DNA from 2 places in the Aquabacter albus genome. Region 1 is predicted to be linked to the other one. Evidence: riboswitches for the same ligand, from Rfam matches in the RefSeq annotation. Region 1 holds a riboswitch; the other holds the start of a gene.
The links. A riboswitch is a leader RNA that binds a small molecule or an ion and turns the genes downstream of it on or off. The one in region 1 is predicted to bind thiamine pyrophosphate.
Positions count from the first base shown of each region.

Region 1 (7,755 bases):
AGGGCGGGCCGCACATAATAGGCATTGGGCGCCGCGTCCGCCCCCACGCGCTCCCCGCCGGTGACATGGCCGCCATCGGCGCGGGCCGCCTGGAGCGCGCGCTCCATTCCGGCAAAGGCATCGCGGTCGATCAGCGGGCCGACCAGGGTTCCTGCCGCGCGCGGATCGCCCACCGTCACGGAGCCATAGGCCCGCCGCAAACGTGGGACGATCGTCTCATAAACGCTGTCATGGACCATCAACCGCCGCAGCGTGGTGCAGCGCTGGCCGGCGGTGCCCATGGCGGCGAAGGCGACGGCGCGCAGGGTCAGATCGAGGTCCGCCGAGGGGCAGACGATGACACCATTATTCCCACCCAGCTCCAGGATGGCTTTCGCGAACCGCTCCGCAAGGCGCGGCGCCACCGCGCGGCCCATGGCGGTAGAGCCGGTGGCGGAGACGATGGGGATGCGGGGGTCGGCGACGATCTTCTCGCCAGCGCCGCGCCCGCCCAGGATCAGTGTGGAGAGGCCTTCCGGCGCATCGCCGAAGCGCGCCGCCGCGCGCGCGAACAGGGCCTGCACGGCGAGCGCCGTCAGCGGGGTCTTCTCGGACGGCTTCCACACCACCGCATCGCCGCAGACGAAAGCAAGCGCCGCATTCCAGGACCAGACCGCCACTGGAAAGTTGAATGCGCTGATCACGCCCACTACGCCGGCGGGATGCCACGTCTCCATCATGCGGTGGTCGGGGCGCTCGGTGGAGATGGTGAGGCCGTGGAGCTGGCGCGACAGGCCGGCGGCGAAATCGCAGATGTCGATCATCTCCTGCACCTCGCCGAGGCCCTCGGAGAGGATCTTGCCCGCTTCCAGCGTGACGAGCCGGCCGAGATCGGCCTTGGCGGCGCGCAATTCCTCGCCCAGCAGCCGCACCAGCTCCCCCCGCCGCGGGGCGGGCACAGTGCGCCATTTCAGGAAAGCGGAATGGGCCTTGCCGATGGCCTCGGTGACGTCGGGCGTTTCCGTGAGCCGCGCGACCTCTTCCCCGGTCAGCGGCGAGCGCGCGGAGAGGCTGCCGCCGTCGAGAGCCTGCGCCGGCACGCCGAGGCGCTCAAGGAGCGAACGGGCTTCCTTGGCCACGCTGGCGGCATGGGTCAGATCCAGCACAGGAGGGCGCTCCCAGGTTCGTTTTGCCATGCAATACGGGCATTTGCGCCGTGCCCGATGCGTCGGCGGGCACATTACGACCTTCGCGCACGGGGGCCAATCGGTGTTGTTGGCGACGCCGCCCCTGCCAGCGGATTGTCATCCCCGGACTTGATCCGGGGATCTCCCGCCGTAACGCAAAGATGCCCGGATCAAGTCCGGGCATGACGGCTCCGGAAGAACCTAAATCACCACAATGGCGACATCTCCGCCTCGCCGCGCAGCTCAGCCAGCCGGCGCGCCGTGCCGGGCGAGACGCCGTCCGGCAGGGCCCGGAGCGCGAAGAAGCCCATCTCCGCGATCTCGAAATTCGGCTTCGGCACCTCCCCGCAGACGAAACCCGTCACCCGGTAGCAGGCCACATGGTCGCGCTTGCCGAATCGGGCGTTGAAATAGAGGCCGAGAAGCAGAAGCGGCCCGGTGGCGGAGACGTTGGTCTCCTCCAGCAGCTCGCGCCGCGCCGCATCCTCCGTGGTCTCGCCCACATCGACCCCGCCCCCCGGCAAATGCCAGCCGGGGGCGTAGCCGTGGCGGACCAGAAGCACGCGCTCGTCCCCATCGAGGACGATGGTGCGGACGCCGAGGGTTAGGCCGTGGGTGACACGGCGAATAAGGGGGCGGAAGGGCAACATGCCTCCCTTATACCCTCCGCATCGTGGCGAAATCAGCCTTTGGCGGCCAGCGCCTCGGCCTCGATGGCCTCGGCCCGTTGAAAGGCGGGGCGCGCCACGCATCGTGCCGAATAATCCTCAAGGATGGGGTGGTCCTTGATCACCTTCAGGAGCTCGATGCCGTACCAGATGTCGCTGCCGAGCATCACGTCGGCCGCGCTGAAACGATCTCCCAGCACCCAGGGGCCGGGCGAGATAAGGTTTTCCACCACATCCATCACGCGGTCGAATGAGCCCCAGCCGGCGGCGCGGGAGGGAATCTCCACTTTCGCCATCCGCTCCACGAAGGCGGCCTCCAGGCAGGCGGCGTCGAAGAACATCCAGTGCAGATAGCGCCCGCGCGCGGGATCGCCGATGGGCGGGGCGAGATTCGCCTCGGGGGCGAGGTCCGCCACATAGGCGCAGATGGCCCCGCTTTCGGCCATCTTCGCCTCACCATGCTCCAGCGCGGGCACCTTCATCATGGGGTTGATGGCGCGGTAGCGCTCGGTTTGCAGCGACCCGTCGTTGATGTCGACCAACTCGCGCTCATAGGGAATGCCGGCCTCCTCCATCATCCAGAGCGTGCGGAAGGCGCGGGTGTGCGGGGCCCAATAGAGTTTCATGCGCGGCATCTCCTCCTGAATACAGATCGGAACATAACAAGAACATTACTCTACGGCAACGGGCTTGGCGGCCCTTTGGCGCGGTTCCCCTTGCCGTCTCAGAAGAGAGCGGCGATAATAACTGGACGGCCTGGGGTGCCATGCATAATGCATGGCTGAGATCATACCCATCGAACCTGTCTGGATCATGCCAGCGTAGGGAGGAGCCGATGAGCGAGAGCTTATCGCCCCCATCTATTGTGAAGTCCCGTCCCACCATCGCCATTGTCGGCGCGGGGGTGGTCGGCCTTGCCATCGGCTGGCGGCTCGCGGAAGCGGGCTGCCGGGTGGACATTTTTGATTCCGGCAAGGCCGGCATGGGCGCGAGCCATGCCGCCGCCGGCATGCTTGCCGCCTGCGCCGAGGCCGAGCCCGGCGAGGAGACGCTGCTCGACCTCAACCGCGAGAGCCAGCGCCTCTGGCCCGCCTTCGCCGCCGAGCTGGAAGCGGCCTCGGGCCTCAAGGTGGACCTGCGGGAGAGCGGCACCCTTGTGGTCGCCCTCACCGCCGACGATGCGGCAAAACTCCGCCACCAGCACGCCTTCCAGAAGAAACTGGGCCTGCCGGTGGAATGGCTCACCGCCGCCGAGGCGCGGCGCCGCGAGCCCCATCTCGCCACCCAGCTTGCAGGCGCGCTCTGGTGCCCCGAGGACCATCAGGTGGACAACCGAAAGGTCGCCGCCGCCCTGAAGGCGGCCGCTCTGAAGGCCGGCGTGCTGCTCCATGAGGATGCGCCGGTCACCAAGGTCGAGACCGCCTCCAGCCGCCGCGGGGTCATGGTGGGCGGCGAACTGCACAAGGCGGACATCATCGTGCTCGCCGCCGGCGCATGGTCGCGCGGGGTGGACATCGCCCCCGTGGCGCCTCTGCCCGTGCGCCCCATCAAGGGCCAGATGCTGGCGCTCCAGATGGATCCGGCCAATCCGGTCCTCGATCATGTGCTGTGGGGGCCGGGCACCTATATGGTTCCCCGGAGAGACGGTCGTCTCATTATCGGCGCGACCGTGGAGGAGAAGGGCTTCGACACGCAGCTCACCGCCGGCGGGCAGCTTGCGCTGCTCACCCATGCCTGGCGGGCGCTGCCCACCATCGAGGAGCTGCCCATCATCGAGCAATGGGTGGGCTTCCGCCCCGGCAGCCGGGACGATGCGCCCATCCTGGGCCCGAGCGAAGTGGAGGGGCTCGTCTATGCCACCGGCCACCACCGCAACGGCATCCTCCTTCTGCCGGTGACGGCGAAGGTGATGGCCGAACTTATCCTCGAAGGCCGGCTCGACCCGCTGGCCGCCCCCTTCGGCGCGGACCGGTTCCGCCCGCGCGCCGCGGCGGAGTAGGCCATGCAGACCACCCTCCTCGATCTGCGCGTGAACGGCGCGCCCGAAGCTCTGGACGTTGCCACCATCGCCGACCTTCTCGACGCCAAGGGCGTCGATCCCGCCCGCAAGGGCATCGCCGTGGCGCTGAATGGTGCCGTGGTGCCGCGTGCCCGCTGGGCCGAGCAGCAACTCGCCGCTGGCGACACCATCGAGATCATCCAGGCCAGGCAGGGCGGTTGAGACCCTGCTGAAAGACAAGACATGACTTCCTTTTCCGATCCCCTCGTCATCGCCGGCCGCAGCTTCACTTCGCGGCTTTTCCTCGGCACCGCCGGCTACCCCAACCAGAAGGTGTTCCTCGACGCGCTGGAGGCGTCCGGCTCCGAGATGGCCACGGCCTCCATCCGCCGTATCAGCCTTGCGAGCTATGAGGAGAGCCTGACCGACCTCCTCACCGGCCGCGTTCACATCCTGCCCAACACCGCCGGCTGCCAGACCGCCAAGGACGCCGTCCTCACTGCCGAACTGGCGCGCGAGGCGCTGGAGACCAACTGGGTGAAGCTGGAGGTGATCGGCGATCGCGAGCTGCTCTATCCCAATGTGGAGGAGCTGCTCAAAGCCACCGAGGAGCTGGTCAATCGCGGCTTCGTGGTGCTGCCTTATTGCAATGACGACCCCGTCACCTGCCAGAAGCTGGCGGATCTCGGCGCCGCCACCGTGATGCCGCTTGGCTCCATGATCGGCTCGGGCCTCGGCATCGCCAACCCGCACATGATCGAATTGATCTGCGCCCGCTCCCCGGTGCCGGTGGTGCTGGATGCGGGCATCGGCACGGCTTCCGACGCCGCGCTCGCCATGGAGCTGGGCTGCGCGGCGGTGCTGCTCAATACCGCGGTGTCCAGGGCGCACGATCCCGTGCGCATGGCCGCCGCCTTTCGGCACGCGGTGGACGGCGGGCGCCTCGCGCGGCTCTCCGGGCGCATCCCGAAGAAGCTCCACGCCGAGGCGTCGAGCCCTGAATTCGGGCTGGTGGGCACCTGAGCGTCATCCTCCCTTGGACCGGGCCGGATAGGAAAGCCCCCGGACGGAATGACTGAGGAACGGAAAACATGATGGTGAGAACGGCCCTCGCATGGGCCTTTGCGGCTATCTCCGCCTTCGCAGTTTCCCAGAGCGCCTTTGCGCAGGCTGTGGCCGTGCCCGCCCCCATGATGCTTGGCCGATGGGTGATGGCGCCCGGCGGGACGGCGCCCACGGGCGACGCGCTGAAAAAGCTGTGTGCGGCGCCTCGCACTTACATAGAGGTGACGCCGCCGACGATCCGCGAGGTCACCCCCAAGGCCAAGATCGCGTGCGACATGCCGGCTTGGACCCAGACCGGCCCGGGGCGCTTCTCCGCCCGGATGGCCGCATGCACCCCTGCGCCGAAGGCGGGCGGGAAAGAGGTCACGGTCGAGCTGAAGGGGATGGCGCTGATGCTCTACAACGGCACCCTCTTCGCCATGTGCCCCACGGGTCCCTGACCTCGCCCCGCGCGGCCATCAGACCTGCTTCGGCAACGGCTCGATGGGCGCGACGCCGGAGACGAGGCACGGGGAGAAGAAGAGATAGCCGCGCCATGCGCCGTGCAGGGTGCGCACCATCACCAGGAGCCAGAAGGCGGCGAGGCAGACGATGAGGACGCCGCCTATCACGGAAAAGAGCGGGAGATGGGTCGCCCGCGCCAGCGCCAGGGTGGCGAGCGAATAGACGCCGAGCGGGAAGGTGAAGGCCCACCAGCCGATATTGAACGGCATCCCCTCGCGCACGTAACGGATCGTCTTCAACACGGCCAGCATCAGCCACCAGGCGCCATAGCCCCACAGGATGGTGCCGCCGACGATGCCGATGCCCAGGCCCACATCCCCCATGGCCGGCATGCCTTGCGCCGTGAATATGGCGGGCGCGTTGAAGCCGAACAGCAGAAGGCCGAGCGCGCCGGTGCCGATGGGGCCAAGGGCGAGCCAGGAGGAGGCCGCCATCTCGCGCGCCGGCAGCTTGTAGAGGATGAGGCGCAGCAGCAGGATCACCAGGATGCTCATGGCGACGGGCACCGAGAAGGCCCACAGCGCATAGCTGATGATATGCACGTTGTAGCCCTCGACCGGGCCGAGATGGGACACGAGGAGCGCGCCGCTCGCCGCTGCCACCTCCGCCGCCACGATGGGCAGCAGCCAGACCGCGGTCATCTTCTCCAGGCTGTGCTCCTGGCGGGTGAACATGAGGAACGGGATCAGCAGGCCGCAGGCCACCGCCATGGCCACATCCGCCCACCACAGCACATGGGCGATCTCCAGCGCCGTGTCTCCCCACATGGGGATGCCGAAGGCGACAAAGCCGTTGATGATGGTGGCGAGCCCCATGGGGATGGTGCCGAAGAACATGGACACCACTGGGTGCTGGAAGATGCGCCTCGCGCCGTCGAAGAAGAAGATCCAGCGCGCCGCATACATGCAGCTGAACAGGATGAAGAGGGCGATATTCATCAGCCACAGCGCGCGGCCCACATCGTGGAGAACCGGGATCTCCAGCGGGAACTGGTTGAGGGCCAAGGCGAGCACGCCCGTGCCCATGGTGGCGCCGAACCAGTTGGGCGTGAACTGGCGGACCATTTCCTTCAGGTCGCCGGCCGGAGCAGGGCCGGGCGGCGAGACGAGCGAGACGGTATCGGCCACGATGAAATTCCCCGCAATGACGGTCGGCCACCGGCGCCGACACCCCGCCATCCCTCCTTACCTCGGATCTGCCGCGACGACACCAGCATAGTCGCGGCATGGCTGACCCGCATGGACGGAAAGGAGGGCCTGCCGCACTATGGCGGCGTTCCGCTCCCGGCTGTTCGGCGACCTTCCCGATGCTCCCCTCCCCGCCCCTCCTCCTCATCACCGACCGCTCCCAGGCAAAGGGCGAGCTTTTGGCCGTTGCCGGCGCGGCGCTGGCGGGGGGCGTGCGCTGGATCAGCGTGCGGGAGAAGGACCTGCCGGACGAGGAGCAAGCGGCGCTCGCCGCCGGCATTCGGGTGCTGGCGGCGCCGTTCGATGCGCTGGTGACCCTCCATGGCAGCGCCGACCTTGCCGCGCATGCGGCGGTGGACGGCGTGCACCTGCCGGCCGGAGCGGACGCAGCGGCGGCGCGCGCGCGGCTGGGCAAGGCGGCGCTCGTGGGGCAATCCATCCATTCTGTGGAGGAGGCGACGGCCGCCGATCCGGCCGTGCTCGATTATGTGGTGGCCGGCCCCGCCTTCGAGACGGCGTCGAAGCCCGGCTATGGGCCGGCGCTGGAGGAGGCGGGATTGGCGCGCCTCGTATCCGCCTGCCGCGTGCCGCTGCTGGCGCTGGGCGGCATCGATGCGTCGACGCTGCCCCGCTGCAAGGCTGCGGGGGTGGCGGGTGGCGCGGTCATGGGCGGGGTGATGCGGGCGGCGGACCCGGAAGCGGAAATGCGGGGGCTGGTGGAGGCGTGGGGGGTGTAAAGGGGCGTTACCTTGGATGCCGTCATCCCCGGACTTGATCCGGGGATCTCTCTCCACTCCGGGAGATGCCCGGGTCAAGCCCGGGCATGACAGGCCTCTCTAGGAAATCACCACAGATTGAGCGTGGCCCGGGCCTCTTCCGACATGCGCCCCTGGTCCCAGGGCGGGTCGAAGGTCACGTCCACGGTCACACCGCCAATGCCCTCCACGGAGGCCACCGCATTCTCGATCATGCCGGGAAGCTCGGCGGCGGACGGGCAGTTGGGGGTGGTGAGCGTCATCTCAACGGCCACCGAGCGGTCGTCGGCGATGTCCACCTTGTAGATGAGGCCGAGCTCGTAGATGTCCACCGGGATTTCCGGATCGTAGACGGTCTTCAGCGCGGCGACGATGTCGTCGGTGAGCCGCGTCAACTCCGCCTCGGGAATC
Region 1 is NZ_JBDZDT010000002.1:698,395-706,149, reverse strand. It holds gene amaB (L-piperidine-6-carboxylate dehydrogenase) at 1-1,118, opposite strand, end outside; gene ABLE91_RS06440 (NUDIX domain-containing protein) at 1,373-1,816, opposite strand; gene ABLE91_RS06435 (glutathione S-transferase family protein) at 1,849-2,460, opposite strand; TPP riboswitch at 2,582-2,681, shown strand; gene thiO (glycine oxidase ThiO) at 2,670-3,833, shown strand; gene thiS (sulfur carrier protein ThiS) at 3,837-4,055, shown strand; gene ABLE91_RS06420 (thiazole synthase) at 4,077-4,856, shown strand; gene ABLE91_RS06415 (hypothetical protein) at 4,925-5,338, shown strand; gene ABLE91_RS06410 (TDT family transporter) at 5,357-6,529, opposite strand; gene ABLE91_RS06405 (thiamine phosphate synthase) at 6,709-7,326, shown strand; gene ABLE91_RS06400 (SUF system Fe-S cluster assembly protein) at 7,434-7,755, opposite strand, start outside.

Region 2 (7,755 bases), on a different contig from region 1:
CGTCAATGGCGACGCCAAGCTGATGGCCCAGTTCGGCGTGCATCTCAGCCATGACGAGCGCTACGCCTATACGGACGAATACCTCACCGTGCTCACCGCCATGCTGCGCGGCGAGACGGTGAACTTCAAAGGCAAGTACATCCATATCGTCGATGGCGGCGTACCCCTGCCCCCGGTGCAGCGCCCCCGCGTGCCGCTCTGGTTCGGCGGCTCCTCCCCCGCCGCCCACGAGGTCGCCGCCAAGCACATCGACACCTACCTCTCCTGGGGCGAGACGCCGGAGCAGGCGGAGGCGAAGGTCCGCGAGGTGAAGGCGCTGGCCGCCAAGCATGGCCGTGCCGACAAGATCAATTTCGGCATCCGCCTCTATGTGATCGTGCGCGAGACCGAGGAGGCCGCGTGGGCGGCCGCCCAGGACCTCTACGACCACATGGACGAGGCTGCCATCGCCGGCGCCCAGGCCTATGTGGCGGGCATCGATTCCATCGGCCAGCAGCGCATGTCCGCGCTCCACGGCGGGCGCAAGCCCAAGGATTTGCGTGAGTTGGAGATCGCGCCGAACCTGTGGTCCGGCATCGGGCTCGTCCGCCACGGGCCGGGCACCGCTTTGGTGGGCAGCCCGCAGCAGGTGCTGGCGCGCATCCAGGACTATCGGGACGCCGGCATCGAGGTGCTGATCGTCTCCGGCATGCCGCTCCTGGAAGAAGCCTATCGCTTCGCCGAGCTGGTCCTGCCGCATCTGCCGGTCGACCGCGCGGTGGACGAGGGCATCACCTCCGCCTGGACGAAGGAGCGCGACACCGCCTGGCGCAAGACCGCGTGAGCCTCGGCGGGATTTAGCCTCGCTCCTTCCGGCCCCGAGCAGAAGGTTGCGAACTTCCGACAATGGATCTCGCGAGCCGCTGCGGAATGACACCTGCACATGAATGGAGGCTGAAAAGTCATTTGCACCGTGCAGCGCAAGTCCATATCCCAGGCAGGATCTTCATTCCCGCTTGAGGCGGTTACCCGGAGCGCAAAGGTGAATACGGAAGGATCGTCGGCGGAGAAGGCGCTGAGGGTGGGCATCGCCGGGCTCGGCGCGATCGGCAAGGCGGTGGCGGAGCGCCTGATCCAGGGCATGCCCGGCCTGCGCCTGTCTGCCATTGCCACGCGGAGCACGGCGGCGGCAGAGCAGTTCCTCGGCGAACGCCGTGCGCGGGCGACGCTCACCGACCTCGCGGGATTGCCGCCGCTCTGCGATGTCATCGTCGAGGCCTTGCCCGCGTCCGCATTCGACGCGGTTGCCGAACCGGCGCTGCGGGCGGGGCGCACGCTCGTCGTCATCAGCGTCGGCGCGCTGCTGACGCGCCCTGGACTGGAGGAGGTCGCCGCACGGCACGGCGGGCGCATCGTCGTGCCCACAGGGGCCCTCCTCGGCCTCGATGCCGTGCAGGCCGCCGCGCAGGGCGAGATTCATTCGGTGCGGATGGTCACGCGCAAGCCGCCGCGGGGCCTCGCCGGCGCTCCCTACATTGTCGCGCACAAGATCAGCCTTGACGGGCTCGGCGCGCCGCTCAAGGTCTTTGAAGGCACCGCAAGGGATGCGGTGGTGGGCTTCCCTGCCAACGTCAATGTGGTGGCCGCGCTCAGCCTCGCCGGGATCGGGCCGGACCGCACCGTGATCGAGATCTGGGCCGACCCTGCGCTTGAGCGCAACCACCATGCCATCTCCGTGGACAGCGACAGCGCGTCCTTCTCCATGGAGATCGCCAACATCCCGTCGGAGAATCCGAAGACCGGCCGCATCACGGCGCTGAGCGTGATCGCCGCCCTCAGCAAGCTTCAGGCGCCGATCAGCGTCGGCACCTGAAGTTCACGCCAGGGCGCGACGCGCGATCTCCGCGCGCTGCGCCTTGCCGTTCCGAGTCAGCCTCAGCGCCGGGGTGTCCGCTGGCCTCCGCATCGTGCCAAGCTATAGAGTGGCTCCGACAGACCTCAGGAGCCCGTTGCATGCGTGCCGTTTTCGTGGATGCCAGCCCGACGCTTGCGGATGTCATGGACCGTCTCCATCGCGCCGGCGACCCGCCCATGACCGTGCATCGCGACCCGGACGTGACGCCGGCGGAGCTGCCCGCGGTTCTCGACGGCGCGCAGATCGCCGTGATCGACCACACCGCCTTGCCGACCGGGATCGCACGCCAATGCGCCGGGCTGAAGCATGTGGTGTTTCTCGGCACCGGTGCCCGAAGCTACATGAACCCCGAGGAACTGGCGGCGCTCGGCATCTCCGTCCACCTCATCAAGGGCTATGGCGACACCGCCGTGGCCGAGTGCACCTTCGCGCTCATGTGGGCGTCGGCCAAGGGCCTTGCCAAAATGGATCGGGGCGTGCGCGCGGGACGTTGGCTGCGCACCGATGGTGTTCAGCTCACGGGCAAGACGCTGGGTCTCATCGGCGTCGGCGGCATCGGGGGCGAGATGGCGCGCCTCGCCCTCGGCGCGGGCATGCGGGTGCTCGCCTGGAACCGCTCGCCCAGGGATTTTCCCAACGTACAGTTCGTGTCCCTGGAGGAACTGCTGGCGGAAAGCCACGTGGTGTCCATGCACCTCCTGCTCAGCGACGAGACCCGCGGCTTCCTCTCCGCCGCCCGCATCGCCGATATGCGGCCGGGCGTTATCTTGGTGAACACCGCCCGCGGCGCCTTGATCGACGAGGAGGCCCTGGTTGCGGCGCTGAGGTCCGGGCACGTGGGACATGCGGGCCTGGACGTCTTCGTCACCGAACCGCTGCCGGCGGACCATCCGTTCACGACCCTCGACAACGTGACGCTCTCGGCCCATTCGGCCTTTCGCACGCCTGAGGCCAGCGACAACCTCATAGAGGCGGCCCTGGTGCACTGCCGCCGCATCAGCGCAGAGGCGTGAGAACAAACCTGCATTTGCCCGCTCCACTTGACAACGCGCCATATGAACCGCCACCTAGCCGGGTTCCCAGGGGGGCCTCGCGAGGAGGCTGAGATTCCGCCGGCTCGGACTTCAGGTCCCGGCAACGCGGTGACCCTACGAACCTGATCCGGATCATGCCGGCGTAGGGATGCGGGACAGGCGGCCGAAGGGCCCTGATTCCAGCTGCGCTCATGGTCCTTTTGCGATCCACATCCGTTAGGCGGTGCCGGCGGGTCGGGGAGGAGTGGCCGAGGTGACGCAAGCCGAGATCATCGACGCGCTGTTGGCGTTCATCGCGCGTCCGGACGCGCCGGAAGCCGAGTTCGAAGCCATGGCGCTGAAGGTGTTCGCCTATCAGTTCCTGCACAACGAGCCCTATCGCCGCTTCGCCCTCCAGCGCGGCCGCACGCCGCTTTCGGTCCGGCGCTGGCGCGACATCCCGCCGGTCCCGATCACCGCCTTCAAGGACCTGACGCTGAGCTGCACTCCGCCCGAGGCGGCCGAGCGCGTCTTCATGACCAGCGGCACGACGCAGGGCGTTCGCGGCCGCAGCTACCATCCCACGCTCGCCGTCTATGACCGCTCGATGCTGGTCAATTTCCGCCGGCGCTTCATGGGCGGCCGCGAGCGCATGCCCATGGGCATTCTCTTCCCCGACGAGACGGCGCTGCCCAACTCCTCGCTCGCCCATTACCTCGCGCTCGCCCGGCGCGAATGCGGCACGCCCGAAAGCGCGGTCTTCATCGGCGCGGACGGTCTCGACCTTGACCGGCTGCTGCCGGCCCTCGCCCATGCCGAAGCCAGTGGCGAACCTTATGCGCTTCTGGGCGCGAGCTATTCCTTCGTGCCGCTGATGGATGCGCTGGCGGCCCGGGGCCTGCGCTTCGCTTTGCCGGCCGGCAGCCTCATCCTCGACACCGGAGGCTTCAAGGGCCAGTCGCGCGAGCTGGCGCCGGACGAATTCTATGACGGACTCTCGGCGGCTTTCGGCGTGCCGCGCAGCGCCTGCATCAACATGTACGGCATGACCGAATTGAGCACCCAGTTCTACGACGACGGCAATGCGACCGTCCCGCCCGTGAAATCCGGCCCCCACTGGATCCGCAGCCGGGTGGTCGATCCGCTCACCGGCACCGATTTGCCCGGAGGCGAGCGGGGCGTGCTGGTGCATCACGATCTCGCCCATTTCAACTGCGTCTCGGCCATCCTGACCGAGGATGCCGGCGAGATCGTGCCGGGCGGATTCCGCCTGTTCGGCCGGGTCGACGGGGAGGCCTCGAAGGGCTGCTCCGTGGCAGTGGCCGAGTTCCTGGCGGCGGCGCGAGGCTGAAGCGGTGATCGAATATGCCGGCCATCTGCCGGGCTTGAACCGGGACGACGTGCGCTGGCGCCATGTTCGCCATGCCGCCTGGGGCGAGACCGTCGAGATCGCCCTGCCGGAGCTGGACGAGACGCAGGCGCAGGCGCTTTGCGAGCGCGTGCGCGCAGGTGCCCGCGCCCGTCTTCGGCGGATGGAGATCGCGCGCATCGTGGCCGCGATCGATGCGGCGGTCGCCCGCCTGCTCGACCGGCAGCACCCGCTGCGCCGCAAGGCCGAGGATCTTCTCCCTGTTGTCACGGGCTATGACCGGGAAACGGTGCGCCTCGGCCTCACCAGCTATCTCAAGACCTTCCGCAAGCCGCAGCTCCTGCGCTTCCTGGCCGAGGACTTCCCCAATCCCGGCGTGCTCGATGGCTTCCAGCCGGCGACCAAGGGGGGTTTCCTGCGCGCCCAGGGCCCGGATCTGCTGCTGCATATCTGGGCCGGCAATGTCCCGGCTTTGCCGCTCTGGAGCCTGATCTGCGGGCTTCTGGTCAAGGCCGGCACGGTGGGCAAGCTCGCATCCGCCGAACCGCTCATGGCCGGCTGGTTCGCCAGCCTGATCGCCGAGATCGATCCGGAACTCGGCGAATGCCTCGCCATCGTCTGGTGGAAGGGCGGGGAGGAAGCGGGCGAAGCGACCTTCCTGCGCGCGGCCGACACGGTGATGGCCTATGGAAGCAACGCAACGCTCACGGCCCTTCGCGCAAAGCTGCCCGTCACCACGCGCTTCCTGCCGCACGGCCACAAGATCGGCTTCGGCGTGATCGCGCGCGCGGCGCTCGACAGCCGCAAAGCCATGATGCTCGCGCGCCTCGCGGCCCATGATGTCGCCCGCTACGAGCAGCAGGGCTGCTACTCCCCCCAATTGCTCTTCGTGGGGCGCGGCGGGCCGGTGGCGCCGGGCGAATTTGCCCGCTATGTCGCCCATGAGCTGGCCGCCCTCGCCCATCGCCATCCACGCCGCGGGCTTTCGCCCGAGGAGGCCGCATCCCTCGCCGCATGGCGGGGCACGCAGGAGCTGCGCGCGCTTGATGGCGGGGCGGAGCTTTTCGGCGAACCGGCCGATCCCTGGGCCGTGGTCCATGTGGAGACGCCCGAAGCCCTGGCCCCGACGGGGCTCAATCGCACGCTGAAGCTGGTTTCCGTCGACAGCCTCGATGCTGTCCCGGCCCTCGTCGCGCCGTACCGGACTTTCCTGCAGACCGCCGGCATCGCGGCGCCGCCGACCGAACTCTTCAGGCTCGCAGCGCAGCTCGGCGAGGTGGGCGTCACACGCATTGCCGCGCTCGGCCGCATGACCGCACCGGAAGCCGGCTGGCACCATGACGGCCGTTTCAGCCTGCTGGACCTCGTCACCATGACCGAGATCGAGCACAGCGCCGAGGCGGCGGCGGAAGGGTTCGCGCCCTATGTCGATTGACCCGTCCGCATCCGGCTTCGTCACCATCGACAGTGCCCGTTATCGCTATGGCGGCGTGGGCCCGGCGATCGTCGACGGCATCGACTGGACCATCCCGCGCGGCGCGATCCATTGCCTGCTCGGCCGCAGCGGCTGCGGCAAGACCACGCTGCTCAAGCTCGCCGCCGGCCTCCTCCTGCCGGATGAAGGCACGATCCGCATCGGCGGCGAGACGCTGCGCGGCCCCGGAGCGCGCATCGGCTTCGTCTTCCAGGCCCCGACCCTGCTCGCGTGGCTGAGCACGCTCGACAATGTGCTTCTGCCCCTCTCGCTGAAGCGCCGCCCCACGGCGGCCGACCGCGCTGCGGCGCTCGATCTGCTCGCGCTCGTCGGACTGGCGGACCACGCCGCGCGCCGGCCCTTCGAGCTTTCCGGCGGGCAGCAGAGCCGCGTCGCCGTGGCGCGCGCGTTGATCGGCGAACCGGACCTACTGCTGCTCGACGAGCCCTTCGCCGCGCTGGATGCCCTGACGCGCGAGGACTTGCAGGACGACCTCCTCCGGCTCTGCGCGCTGCGCGGCACGACGGCGCTGTTTGTCACCCATGATATCGCCGAGGCGGTCTATCTCGCCGACACGGTGGCGGTGATGGCGGCGGGCCGCCTCGTCCATGCGCGCACAATCGAGCTATCCCGCCCCCGCCACCGCGACATGCGCTATGCGGCCGCTTTCGCGGCGGCCTGCCAGGAGCTGCGCGGAGCCATGGACGAGAGGCTGGCGGCATGAAGGCGCGCCTGCCCTCCGCGCTGCTGCTCGTGGCGCTCATCGCCGCCTGGGAGGCATGGTGCCGGCTGGGTGCCGTGCCGGCGCTCGTCCTGCCTCCGCCATCCGCCGTCCTCGCCACGCTGTGGGGCGAGATCGTCTCGGGCCGGCTCTGGCCGCATCTCGCCGTCACGGCGGCGGAGATGGCGCTGGGCCTCGGCATCGGCGCGGCCGTCGGGCTCGCCATCGGCATCCTGCTTGCGGAAGTCCCTGCCCTCAGCCGCCTGCTGCGGCCCTATGTGCTGGCGAGCCAGCTCGTGCCCAAGCTCGCGCTCGGGCCGCTTTTCATCATCTGGTTCGGCTTTGGCATGACGCCGACTGTGGTCATCACGGCGCTGATCTGCTTCTTCCCGCTGATGGAGAATACGCTGACCGGCCTTGGCGAGGTGGATCCCGCCCGGCGCGAGCTCTTCCGCATGCTGGGAGCGAGCCGCCTCCAGACCTTGTTGCGCCTCAAGCTGCCGGCGGCGCTGCCGGTCATCATGGCGGGCCTGCGCGTCACGGTCGTCCTCGCGCTCGTCGGCGCCGTGGTGGGCGAGTTCATCGGGGGGCGGGCGGGCCTCGGCGCCTCCATCATCGCCGCCCAGAGCGTGATGGATTCGAGCCTGATGTTCGCGCTGTTCATCGTGATCACCGCACTCGGAATGCTGCTCTACGAGGCGGTGCGCGCCCTGGAGCGCCGGGTGCTCCATCGCTTCTCGAAAGGCTAGATCATGCCTGCACCATCCGCCTTGCGCCTTGCCTTCCTCTTCGCCCTGTCGTGGCTCGCTGCCGGGCCGGCGGCCGCCCAGCCGCTCGACAAGGTCACCGTCGCCGGCTGGAGCCAGCCCATCAGCGAGATCACGAACCTGCTGGCGGAGCCGGACAAGGGCTTCTTCAAGGCGAAGGGCATCGCGCTCGACTATGTCCCGGGCACCGGCGGCGGCTCGGCGATCCAGAACATGCTCGCCGGCCAGGCGGACATCGCCTTCACCGACCCGGCCTCGCTCTATCTGGCGCTCGACAAGGGCGAGAAGCTGGTCGCGATCTACAACATCTATCCCCAGAACGTGTTCAACGTGGTCGCGCTGAAGAAAAGCGGCATCCGCTCGGCTGCCGATCTCAAGGGCAAGCGCATCGGCGTCTACAGCCTCTCCAGCGGCACCTTCCAGAACCTCCTGGTGCTGCTGCATCAGGTCGGGCTGAGCGAGAAGGATGTCACCGTCCAAGTGGCCGGCCTCCTTAACTTCGCTCCGCTCATGCAGG
Region 2 is NZ_JBDZDT010000008.1:261,877-269,631, forward strand. It holds gene ABLE91_RS21420 (LLM class flavin-dependent oxidoreductase) at 1-823, shown strand, start outside; gene ABLE91_RS21425 (aspartate dehydrogenase) at 1,022-1,852, shown strand; gene ABLE91_RS21430 (NAD(P)-dependent oxidoreductase) at 1,993-2,907, shown strand; TPP riboswitch at 2,966-3,095, shown strand; gene ABLE91_RS21435 (LuxE/PaaK family acyltransferase) at 3,182-4,258, shown strand; gene ABLE91_RS21440 (acyl-CoA reductase) at 4,263-5,711, shown strand; gene ABLE91_RS21445 (ABC transporter ATP-binding protein) at 5,701-6,474, shown strand; gene ABLE91_RS21450 (ABC transporter permease) at 6,471-7,220, shown strand; gene ABLE91_RS21455 (ABC transporter substrate-binding protein) at 7,224-7,755, shown strand, end outside.
Region 2: another riboswitch for thiamine pyrophosphate. It lies ahead of ABLE91_RS21435 (LuxE/PaaK family acyltransferase); the one in region 1 lies ahead of thiO (glycine oxidase ThiO).